DNA from 4 places in the Bacillus sp. GW823-FHT06B01 genome. Region 3 is predicted to be linked to each of the others. Evidence: predicted binding sites of a transcription regulator. Region 3 holds the regulator's gene; each other region holds the start of a gene.
The links. The regulator Rex, encoded in region 3, represses fermentation and respiration genes when NADH is low (regulators of the CRP and FNR family bind a similar motif). The targets are predictions, from matches to a motif close to TTGTGAAATATTTCACAA.
Positions count from the first base shown of each region.

Region 1: the regulator Rex is predicted to act here: its motif matches at 1,334-1,351, upstream of AC1Q8N_RS20945 (L-lactate dehydrogenase).
Region 2: the regulator Rex is predicted to act here: its motif matches at 1,044-1,061, upstream of AC1Q8N_RS06940 (L-lactate dehydrogenase).
Region 4: the regulator Rex is predicted to act here: its motif matches at 1,346-1,363, upstream of pflB (formate C-acetyltransferase).

Region 1 is NZ_JBXAHR010000004.1:485,079-488,281, forward strand. Features, by position in the region: gene AC1Q8N_RS20930 (CPBP family intramembrane glutamic endopeptidase) at 1-553, shown strand, start outside; gene AC1Q8N_RS20935 (hypothetical protein) at 700-885, shown strand; gene AC1Q8N_RS20940 (spore coat protein) at 899-1,147, shown strand; gene AC1Q8N_RS20945 (L-lactate dehydrogenase) at 1,443-2,393, shown strand; gene AC1Q8N_RS20950 (PTS sugar transporter subunit IIC) at 2,416-3,203, shown strand, end outside.
Region 2 is NZ_JBXAHR010000002.1:1,103-4,305, forward strand. Features, by position in the region: gene AC1Q8N_RS06935 (anti sigma factor C-terminal domain-containing protein) at 1-760, shown strand, start outside; gene AC1Q8N_RS06940 (L-lactate dehydrogenase) at 1,178-2,122, shown strand; gene AC1Q8N_RS06945 (S8 family serine peptidase) at 2,449-3,203, opposite strand, start outside.
Region 3 is NZ_JBXAHR010000015.1:3,898-7,100, forward strand. Features, by position in the region: gene AC1Q8N_RS28345 (ABC-F family ATP-binding cassette domain-containing protein) at 1-1,304, opposite strand, end outside; gene AC1Q8N_RS28350 (redox-sensing transcriptional repressor Rex) at 1,492-2,121, shown strand; gene AC1Q8N_RS28355 (YdiK family protein) at 2,148-2,342, opposite strand; gene AC1Q8N_RS28360 (CPBP family intramembrane glutamic endopeptidase) at 2,339-3,088, opposite strand.
Region 4 is NZ_JBXAHR010000007.1:178,261-181,463, forward strand. Features, by position in the region: gene AC1Q8N_RS25575 (glycosyltransferase family 2 protein) at 1-1,134, shown strand, start outside; gene pflB (formate C-acetyltransferase) at 1,474-3,203, shown strand, end outside.

The sequences.
Region 1 (3,203 bases), on a different contig from region 3:
TACTAATTTAGAAGGATATTATTTACTCTTATTTGATGCAGCTGTTGTTGCCATCGTTTTATTAGCTTATAAACCAGTTCTTCATTTTATTAAATATATTTGGGATTTATCCGTTTTGAAGAATGGGAAGACATATTTATATCTATTAATTGGTTTTATTGTCATTGCGTTATCACAATATTTAATGTTACATGTGTTTAGTTTTGAAAGTGCAGCAGAACAAAAGAAACAATTAGGGAGTTTAGGGCTTCAAAATAGCATACAAAGTATTATATATGTGTTAAGTGTTGCTATCATTACACCGATTAAAGAAGAAATTCTATTTCGAGGTATTTTATATCGATTTTTAGAAAAGAAATATAATTTTTTAGTTGGTATCATTATTTCTTCCTTCATTTTTGGAATTCTTCATGGAGGTCTTCTAATTACGGCAACGATTATGGGAATGGTATTTGCAATGTTATACAAAAAGACGCAATCTATTATACCTAGTATTATTTTACACATTGTATGGAACTTACTTGTGAGTATAAGTATGATCGTATCTCTATAAAAATGAATACATAACTAGTATAAAAGATGAATGGCTTAGCTATTCATCTTTTATTTTGTATGCACGTGAAAAAGTTAATTTATGTATACAATCAAAAAATAGCTAAATACTAACAGTGAACGAATAAAGAAAGGTAGGAGTATTCTATGCAAAATTTAACAGAGCTTGAAGTAGAAAACTTACGTCATTTAATTGGTGGACACGCAACAATTATTAACAAGTTGGAGCAGTATGCACAGACGTGTACGGATCCACAACTGAAACAAATGCTACAAAAAGATGCACAAGATGCACGAAATACGAAACAGCAATTAATGACTTTCCTAGGATAGGAGGAAGAGAAAGATGAATGAAAAAGATATGGTAAATGATTATTTAGCAGGATTAAATGCAAGTTTAACAAGCTATGCAAATTATATTGCTCAGTCTGATAATGAACAGTTACACCAAACGTTAATTCAAATTCGTAATCAAGATGAAATGCGCCAACGTAATATGTATGAGTACGCAAAGCAAAAGAGTTATTACAAACCGGCAGCACCTGCTAACCCAATGATTGTACAGCAATTAAAAGGTCAATTAAGTGCGGAATAATGGGATGAAAAAACGAGCGAATGAAGTCGCTCGTTTTTTGTTTTGTCCCGCTATTTACTGGGCGGTAAAACCCCACTGATTAATGCTTCACTTTATATATGTCAATAAATACATAATAAATATTTTTCCAGTTGTAACAAATATGACGAAAATGGAATATAACAATTCACAAAAAGGACAAAAACTTTGTTCAATATTTCACAAAGTATCCATGGTTTCTATCGTGGGAATCTCTATAATTAGGGGTGTAAAGAACAAAAGAAATAGATTATATGATCAATTAGGAGAGATTGCTATGAAAAGACATACAAGAAAAATTGCAATTATCGGTACTGGATTAGTTGGATCAAGTTGTGCATATTCCATTGTCAATCAAGGCATTTGCGAAGAGCTATTATTAATTGATATAAATCATGAACGTGCAGTTGGGGAAGCAATGGATTTATCACATTGTATTAACTTTACAAATACAAGAACAAAAGTATATGCAGGAAGCTATGAAGACTGCAAAGATATGGACATTGTTATTATTACAGCAGGGCCAGCACCAAAACCAGGGCAAAGTCGCTTAGATACTTTAGGAGCGAGTGCGAAGATTATGGAAAGTGTTGTTAGTGGTGTAATGGAAAGTGGATTTGATGGTATTTTCTTACTTGCATCGAACCCAGTTGATATTATTACATATGAGGTGTGGAAATTATCTGGATTACCTAGAAATCGCGTAATCGGTACTGGTACATCACTAGATTCTTCTCGCTTAAGAACAATTTTATCTGAAATGTTACATGTAGATCCTCGTAGTATTCATGGGTATTCATTAGGAGAACATGGTGATTCTCAAATGGTTGCTTGGTCTCACGTAACTGTTGGTGGAAAGCCAATTCTGCAAATTTTAGAAGAGAAAAAAGACAAATTTGGTGAAATAGATTTAGATGAGATTGTTGAGAAGACTGCAAAAGCTGGCTGGGAAATTTATAAACGTAAAGGAACTACTTATTACGGAATCGGAAATTCTCTAGCATATATTGCAAGCTCAATCTTTAATGATGATCACCGTGTCATTGCTGTATCAGCCATTTTAGATGGTGAGTACGGTGAATATGATATTTGTACAGGAGTACCAGCTATTATTACTAGAGACGGTATAAGAGAAATTGTAGAACTCAATTTAACAGAGGATGAAGAATCTCGATTCGCAAAATCAAACGATATTTTACGTGATTATATGAAAACAATTGGTTACTAACTTATAGGAGAAGGTGAAACAAATGAAGGAATATATAATGTCTCGTGTATTTAAAGCATCTGCTGGAATCGCACAAGGTATTTTCGTATCCCTTGGAATTGGTTTACTAATCGAAAATATAGGAAGAATTGTTGATATTCCATTGCTGATTACAATCGGAGTTGTTGCAAAATCACTTATGGCACCAGCCATTGGTGCCGGAATTGCCTTTATGCTCGGTGCAAATGGTCTTGTAATCTTCTCGGCTATGGTAGCTGGAGCGATTGGTGCCGGATCCATTTCAATTACTGAAGCAGGTCTAATTATTAAAACAGGTGAGCCAATCGGTGCATTATTAACAGCGACTTTAGCTGTATATATTGGTAAACGTTTAAGTGGAAAAACTGCGTTAGATATGATGCTCGTTCCATTTGCGGCAATATTAGGTTCTGGTTTAGTTGGTATTTGGTTGTCTCATAATATTACTCCTGTGTTAAATACAGTTGGAGCATTCATTAAAGATAGCTCAGCTGGTAGCCCGTTCATCGCTTCTATCGTCATTGCAGTCGTTTGGGGACTATTACTTATCTCTCCCGCTTCATCAGCTGCGTTAGCGATCGCACTTAGCTTAGACGGTGTTGCAGGTGGTGCTGCTCTTGCAGGCTGCGTTGCTCAGTTTATCGGATTCTCTGTAATCTCAGCGAAAGAAAATAATTTAGGCGGCATATTAGCTCAAGCGCTTTGTACTCCGAAAGTGCAGTTGCCAAATATCACTAAAAATCCAATGATTCTCGTCCCAACTGTCGTCGCCAGTGCTATAGTTGGTCCAGT
Region 2 (3,203 bases), on a different contig from region 3:
GGCAATTACTCCTAATGGTATATTTAAAAGCACAGTAGAGTATAAAACGTATAAAGTTATTGAAGGGAAACCTGTTAAGTGGGAGGATGAAGTGTATGAGTATAAAGTTTGGAATACATTTCGCCTAGTATCGAATGTAAATCCATTAACAATATCAGATAATGTTGTAATAGGAAATGAACATATTAATAAAACAAGTGAATTGTATAATAATCAAACGATGGAAAGAGAGATGCAATTTTATCTCCCATTTGCTTCATATAATAGTTATATAAATGATTTAGAGAAAATAAAAGATGAAAAGAAAGTAGCTGAATTGGCTATATCTTTTGATAAACCGTATAAGGTCTCCGAACTAAAAGACATGTTACCAGAAGGAGTTCATCCTGTTTGGTATTGGGTGGACACATATTATGATAAAAATTCGTATTATATTGATGATATGACTGAAAGTGCTTATAATGTGTACGGTTTTAAAGCAAAACCAGGTGATATTGAATTTGGAAATGGAACGGAAAAAGATTTCCTTTTAGCAATTCAAAATGGGCTGGAGCAAAAGGGAAAGTATTATGAGGAATATAAGCGTATATATGACTACCTAAAAGGAAAGAAAACAAAACCAAGTGAGCAGGATGTAAAAGTCATTGGAGTAGTTGTGACAGGAACGGCTGCGGATTTACAGAAGTTAAATGGTCAAAATTTCGTAAAAGCTGCTGTATTAGGAGCTACTGCGGAAAATAAAGAAAGAAGCTGTCTCTAATAGATGATCTATTGGAGACAGCTTCTTTATGTTGTCATTATTGTCGGGTTTTGTCGGTAAGTCGATATTCCTTGTCGAATCGTTGATATATTTTGAGTTACGGTCGATATATTCTAAAAATCGTTGATATATTTAAAGAATCGTCGATATAATTTCACTTACCGGTAAAAACGGAACAATTTCACGTTCACAATCTAAAGAAAACGCCTCCATTGAGATTGATTTCATACTTGATTTAATAACTTTACACTCTATGTGAAAAAGTTCACAAATAGGTCATAATTTGTGAAGTAATTCACAATAATACGTGCTACAATATGAATGTAAAGAAGTTAAACAACATTAAATTAGTATTTTAATTAATTACTTAAACAATCATAAAAAAATAGATGTGAACAATAGAGAGGGGAAATTACCATGAAAAAAGGTATCAATCGTGTAGTATTAGTAGGAACAGGAGCTGTAGGTTGTAGTTACGCTTACTCAATGATCAACCAAGGTGTAGCTGAAGAATTCGTATTAGTAGATGTTAATGAAGCAAAAGCAGAAGGGGAAGCAATGGATTTAAGCCATGCGGTACCATTCTCTCCATCACCAACAAAAGTTTGGAGCGGTAGCTATGCAGATTGTAAAGATGCAGATCTAGTTGTTATCACTGCTGGATTACCACAAAAGCCAGGTGAAACTCGTTTAGACTTAGTTGAGAAAAATACAAAGATCTTTAAACAAATCGTTCGCGGCATTATGGATAGCGGGTTCGATGGAATTTTCTTAATCGCTACAAACCCAGTTGATATTTTAACTTACGTAACTTGGAAAGAATCTGGTTTACCAAAAGAGCGTGTAATCGGTTCTGGTACTACTTTAGACTCTGCTCGTTTCCGTTACATGTTAGGTGACTACTTAGATGTAGATCCACGTAACGTTCATGCTTACATCGTTGGTGAGCACGGTGACACTGAACTTCCAGTATGGAGCCACGCTACTGTAGGTGTACAAAAGTTAGAAACAATCTTAGCTAACAACGAGCAGTACAAACAAGAAGACTTAGATAAAATCTTCGAAAATGTACGCGATGCAGCTTATCATATCATCGAACGTAAAGGTGCAACTTACTACGGAATCGGTATGTCACTACTTCGTGTAACTAAAGCAATCTTAAGCAACGAGAACAGCGTATTAACTGTATCGGCATACCTTGAAGGTCAATATGGTGAGAAAGATGCTTTCGTAGGTGTTCCAGCTGTTATTAACCGCGAAGGTGTACGTGAAATCGTAGAACTTGAGCTAAATGAAGAAGAAAAAGCGAAATTCGCTCATTCTGTAAAAGTATTAAAAGAAACAATGGCACCAGTACTATAATAATTGCTAAATAATTCAGAGGCGGGAAACTGCTTCCTACCTCTGAGTTTTTATATAATTTAATATAAATTCCTTTTCCGGTTTCCCTTGTATATCCCCAATATACCCCTTTTGCTGGATAAGGGTCGTTTATAGAAAAGAGCACTCTACTTTATATAGAGTGCTCTTTATTATCCCGCTATTTGCCGGGCAGTAAGATCCCCACCTCAAAATGCAGCGAAAGCAACGAAGTTAGTTTGGTGATCAACTGCTCGTAAAAGCCCGATTGGTGAGGGCTAATAATCAGTGGGGGATGAACACCCCCCACTGATTAAAGTTTCACTTTATCATTTTTTAGGTGTTAATCCTAATTTCTTTAAAATATCTGCCAGTGTACCGCTTTTTGATTTTTCAACAGGTATTTGTGATTTAGATGCATCCGGTCCTTTTTTCAAGAAGTTCTTTTCAACGAAACGAATATCTTTTTCGTCGACAATGCCATCTTTGTTAAGGTCGCCGTCTTTTACAGATAGTCCTTTTTTACCATAGTTGCTAGCGATAATTTCAGCATCTTTTATATCAATTACTTTATCTCCATTTACATCACCGGCAAGATTTTCATCAGGTCGTGCATAATAATATTGGCCAAGCAGCTTACCATCTTTTTCAGTACCTAATTTCGTTGTTAGTCGGCTTGTTAAATGCCCTGGAACCTCCACGTATAAGTTATAATCACGTTTATTAACAGGAAGTCCATTTAGTTTAAAGTAACCGTATTTATCAAGTGAGCCTTCAAACTTATGACGGTAAGAATCCGTTGCATATACTTTTACACCAAGCTTTGTATAATCGAATTTCTCATCTAAATATCCACGTTCATTTAAGAATGCACCAGGTTTAATATTTCCTTCTACTTTTGAGTTTAAAGACATAACTGAGAATGTTTGATCTTGAAGGACACGCATTCTATTTGGCTCTGATTCACCTTGTTTCCAGTAAGCAAACACTGCTAAATCTAATTGAGCATTTGCTTCATAAAATTCATCATTTTCTACTTTGAAAGTTACATCAATGAACGGGAAATCACCATCTAATCCGCCGA
Region 3 (3,203 bases):
AAGAAGTTACCTAATATCGTGCGAATTTCTTTTTCGGGCTGCAATGGATATTCATCCCATAACTCATTTAAAACTCGCTTAGAAGATGTTAAGTTTGCTTGTTCTTGATCATAATAACCAACAGATACATTGGATCCGAAAGAAACATCACCATTTAATAGTGGTAACTTATTCACAAGTGATTTTAATAATGTGGATTTCCCAATTCCGTTTGGACCAACTAAAGCAACGCTATCCCCGCGAGTTAAGCGCATAGTTACATGTTCAATAATCGGATCATCATCATAGCCGATAGTTGCATCCTTTACTTGTAAAACATCATTTCCACTTTGTTTTTCGATATCGAAGTGGAAGGATGCTGACTTAGAATCACCTAATGGTCTAGTCAATAATTCCATTCTATCTAATTGTTTACGACGGCTTTGAGCACGTTTTGTCGTAGATGCGCGCGCTATATTTTTTTGAACGAAATCCTCAAGCTTAGCGATTTCATCTTGTTGTTTTTCATAACGTTTCATGTCTTGCTCGTATAATGCTGATTTTAAGTCTAAATATTTACTGTAGTTACCAACAAATCGTCTGCTTTCTTTATTCGAAATTTCATATACTTGTGTAACGAGTTTATCTAAGAAATAACGGTCATGGGAAACGATTAGTATTGCGCCAGGATAGCCTTGTAAATATTGTTCAAGCCATGTTAACGTTTCGATGTCTAAATGGTTTGTAGGCTCGTCCAAAATAAGTAGGTCTGGTTTCGTTAATAATAATTTACCGAGAGCTAATCGTGTTTTTTGTCCACCGCTTAATGTAGAAATCGTCGTCTGGTGCGTTTCAACTGGGAAGCCAAGACCACTTAAAATCGAGCGAATATCTGCTTCATATTGATATCCACCTTGATCTTTATAATCTAATTGCAATTGGTCATAATCAGCTAATAATCTTTCATATGTAGCCTCGTTTGAAAAGTTTTCTTCTTTTCCCATTTCTTGCTCTAGCCTTCGAAGTTTTGTCTCCATTTGCTGCAAGTGTGTAAAGACGGTTAACATTTCATCCCAAATTGTTAAAGACGTTTCTAACCCGGTATTTTGAGCTAAATATCCGATTGAGACATCTTTTGGTTTTATAATTTCGCCACCATCATGAGATAGCTCACCAGCTATTATTTTTAATAGTGTAGATTTTCCGGCCCCATTTCGTCCGACTAATGCGATACGATCTTTCGTTTGAACTTCCAATTTTATGTTTGCAAGAATCGTTTCGGCACCGTATAATTTCGTAAGCGCGTTTACTTGTAATAAAATCAATGTTTTCACCTCAAATAATTTCTTAACTTTGCCATGTTTATATTTCTCAATCATACTAAAAATAGTGTATAGTTTAAAATAAAGAGAGAATACTTCTTCTCTTTATTATACAGGGAAATTCATGAGTGCTAAACTTCTGTATTTGATTCAAGTATATGAATAAAGATAGGAAGAGAGGAGAGGTTATATGGAGCAGCAAAAAATTCCACAGGCCACTGCCAAACGATTGCCTCTATACTATCGATTTATCCAAAACTTATCTCTTTCTGGTAAGCAACGTGTTTCATCAGCCGAATTGAGTGAAGCGGTAAAAGTTGATTCCGCAACGATTCGAAGAGATTTTTCATATTTTGGAGCGTTAGGGAAAAAAGGTTATGGATATAACGTAAATTATTTATTATCATTTTTCCGTGAAACACTCGACCAAGATGATATAACACGTGTAGCACTTATTGGAGTAGGTAATTTAGGGACCGCTTTCTTACATTATAATTTCACGAAAAACAATAATACAAAAATTGAAATGGCGTTTGATGTTAGTGAAGAGAAAGTCGGGACAGAAATCGGGGGCATTCCTGTATATCATTTAGATGAATTAGAAGAACGTTTATCAACTGATATACAAGTGGCAATATTAACAGTACCCGCTACAGTAGCACAATCTGTAGCAGATAGATTGGCAGAAACGAACGTGCATGGTATTTTAAATTTCACACCAGCGCGCTTAAATGTGTCAGATAATATAAGAATTCACCATATTGATTTAGCGGTAGAGTTACAAACACTTGTTTACTTTTTAAAGAATTATCCACAATAAAACGCAGAGGAAGCGACCTCTGCGTTTTATTGTTGTTTTTTCTTTGTGAATTTAACTAATATAAGGCGAAGTGCCAAATTAAAATCAATTGTTGCCATAACTGCAAATAGTATTGTCCACATATTCCAGATTGTATCTGTTACGTTCGTAATGGCGAAGCGTGTAAAGATACATCCTAGAAGGAAGTACAATGCAGCCATGAACAATGGTGAGTTCCTCATACTAAAAATCCTCCGATAAAGCCTTGCATTTTTTCAGCTTCTTTAATCATTTCTTGAATTTGTTCATTGCTCATTAAAACTTGAGCAACTGCAACTAATGTATTCATTGCAACATGAGCTGCGATAGGGACGATAATACGCTTCGTTTTTACATATAAAAAGGCGAATACGAGTCCCATAGAAGTGTATACCAATAAGTGAGTGAAATCAAAATGAATTGCTGCGAATACAAGAGAACTAATGATAGCAGCAATAAAGAAGTTAAATTTCTTATAAAGTGTACCAAATAAAATTTTTCTAAATACGATTTCTTCCAAAATAGGTCCTATTATAGAGATAACGATAAGGAACCAAGGTGTCGTTCTTGCGATATCCATAAGTCTTGCTGTATTTTCTGATCCAGGTTTAATTCCTAATACACGCATTTCTATCATACCGGCAATACTTTGTGAGAAAAATGCTAGGAAGAACCCGATAAAAATCCAACCAATCGTAGCTGGAACAGTAGAGCGCATTGTATCTAAACGTCTGTCACGAATATCTGTTCTAAGTAACCAAAGTACGATACATAATGCAATAAAGAAGCTAATGATTGCCCAGTGGCCAGTTATGAGTTGAAATTTCTCTTCTCTAGTAAATCCCCTGTTATCATAAAGTCCAGTTTTCAGAAGAAGTGGTAATCCAGCAATGGATGATAACTGCATTAAAATGTATGTAACGATAACCCACCAATATTGTTTTTTCAAATGGTTTAACCATCCTTTCTAACTCTAGTGTATGAGATAAGGTAGGATAACATGTAAATATGCTACCTACGATATAAACCTCGCTTAAATTATGTTTTTTTCGTAAATCCTTATT
Region 4 (3,203 bases), on a different contig from region 3:
CGCGAAGAATTAAAGATTGATTCTTTATTAGCTGTACCGCATGCGTTGACGAAAGAGGTTGTTCAAAGCATTGGATATGAATGTTTCGTTAATCCTATTGTCGCTCATTTACGCCTAGTACAAAGCAAATGGAGAATTAGTCGTCATTGTGCAATTGACGTTATTACGCCAAATAAATTTCGGCCGGCCGAGCATGCTGCGTATGGCACGGGTCTTTCTCAATCTGAAAAACGGATGATAGGTGATCATATAGAAGCTGTAGCGGAGCGAATAGTAGGCACTGATGAGCGCGGAGGGTATTATGATGGAAATAGGAAAAGAGAGTGTGTCTATCATACTTTAAGTTTCGAAGATTTTTATCAAGGATGGGGCGTTACATCTAAGTTGTATAAAGGAAAACAATTATCGGTCATTATTCCTGTACAAGATGAAGAGAAAACAATTGGAAATGTTATAGAAGAGCTTCGCAAAATTGAACCTTTTGAAATTATCGTTGTTGTAAATGGTTCGTCTGATCAAACAGCAACGATTGCAAAAGACAAGGGAGCAACAACAATTGTATATAAAGAAGCACTTGGCAACGATGTGGGACGTTCACTTGGGACTTATTTCGCCAAAGGAGAAATTGTATTATTTATAGACGGTGATTTTGTTATTCCAGCTAGTGAGCTATATCCATTTACAAAAGCTATTGCAGATGGAATGGATGTCGCATTAAATGATCTAAATCATTATTTAGATTTAAGAGTACCGCTTCATCTTGTAACTGCATTTAAATATGCATTAAATTTAGCTTGTGATAGAAAAGATTTAGGAGTAGGATCTCTTATCGCTGTACCTAATGCGTTTAGCCAGAAGTGTTTGAAATCAATTGGGTATAGGTCTTTATTGTCACCTTGCGTAGCGCAAGTGAAAGCTATTCTTTCAGGATTCGAAATTGCGTGTGTAAGTCGTGTAGAGGTCGATAAGATGAACCGCATTCGTCCCAGTGAACATTTTGCAAAAATAGGTCATCCTCCAGCTGTCTTGCGAATTATAGGTGATCATATAGAAGGATTAGAGCAATTAATTGTATTAGAAGGTAGCCGTGGTGGATTCTATGATGGGAATAGAAAAAGAGATGTTTTAGAGTAGTAACAAAAAAAGTGTACAACATATGTACACTTTTTTGTTCTGTTATAAAAACTATAACAGATTAGGAGATAAGAGTATTACAGCTCTACAATGGGTATTTTTCTTATATTACAAAATAGGACTCGTATATAAGGATACCAAAAAAATACAATTAAGGAAAGGGTTAATTATAAAGACTTTCAAGTGAAGTTAACACTATGCATATAGTAGTTTGCTCAACATTTCACAAACATGTCACAACTATTTCGTTCACTTTAGCAAAAAAGTAGTATTCTAAGTGTGTAAGCTGTTATATAAAAAATCTTAGTCCTGTACTAATCAAAAATGGAGGAGATTAGGATGACTCAAGTATTAGAAAATGTTAAAAACGCATGGGAAAACTTTAAAGGTGAAAAATGGAAAGCAGAGATTGATGTTCGCGATTTCATTTTAAATAATGTAAACGTTTTCGAAGGGGACGAATCTTTCTTAGCGGGAGCAACTGAAGCAACGAAACAACTTTGGGATCAAGTAATGGATTTAACAACGAAAGAACGTGAAAATGGTGGCGTTCTTGATATGGATACAAAAATTGTTTCTTCTATTACATCACATGAACCAGGATATTTAAATAAAGATATTGAAAAAGTAGTCGGTTTCCAAACTGAAAAACCATTTAAACGTTCTTTACAACCATATGGTGGTATTCGTATGGCGGAACAAGCTTGTGAATCTTATGGATACGAAATGGATAAAGAGCTTAGTCGTATTTTTAGAGATTGGAGAAAAACTCATAACCAAGGTGTATTCGATGCTTATACACCAGAAATGAGAAATGCACGTAAATCAGGTGTAATTACTGGTCTTCCAGATGCATACGGACGTGGACGTATTATCGGTGACTACCGACGCGTAGCATTATATGGTATTGATCATTTAATTGAAGCGAAAAAAGTTGATTTGAATTTAACTGGCGGTGTAATGAGCGAAGATACAATGCGTTTACGCGAAGAGTTATCTGAGCAAATGCGTGCACTTCAAGAGTTAAAACAAATGGCTGCTTCTCATGGCTTTGATATTTCTAAGCCAGCAACAAACACACAAGAAGCATTCCAATGGTTATACTTCGCATATCTTGCAGCGATTAAAGAGCAAAATGGAGCTGCAATGAGTCTTGGACGTACTTCTACATTCTTAGATATTTATATTGAAAGAGATTTAGCAAATGGTACTTTAACAGAAGGAGAAGTACAAGAAATTGTGGATCACTTCATTATGAAATTACGTCTTGTGAAATTTGCAAGAACACCTGATTATAATGAATTATTCTCTGGTGACCCAACTTGGGTAACTGAGTCTATCGGTGGTATGGCATTAGATGGTCGTCCATTAGTAACAAAGAACTCATTCCGTTTCTTGCATACATTAGATAATTTAGGACCAGCTCCAGAACCAAACTTAACAGTTCTTTGGTCTAAACAATTACCGCAGAACTTTAAAAACTACTGTGCAAAAATGTCTATTAAAACATCAGCAATTCAATATGAAAATGATGACATTATGCGTACTGAATACGGCGATGACTACGGAATTGCTTGTTGTGTATCTGCAATGAGAATTGGTAAACAAATGCAGTTCTTCGGTGCACGTGCAAACTTAGCAAAAGCATTACTATATGCGATTAACGGTGGTAAAGATGAAAAATCTAAAGCACAAGTTGGTCCTGAGTACGCACCGATTACTTCTGAAGTATTAGATTATGAAGAAGTTATGCGTAAGTTTGATATGACAATGGAATGGTTAGCAGGTCTATATTTAAACACATTAAATGTTATTCATTACATGCATGATAAATATAGCTACGAACGTATTGAAATGGCACTTCATGATACAAATGTTCTTCGTACAATGGCAACAGGTATCGCGGGTCTATCAGTAGTAGCAGACTCTTTAAGTGCAATTAAACACGCAAAAGTAAAACCAATTCGTGATGAAAACGGTATTGCAGTTGACTTTGAAATCGAAGGAGATTTCCCTAAATACGGTAACAATGATGACCGTGTAGATGAAATCGCTGTAAATCTTGTAAA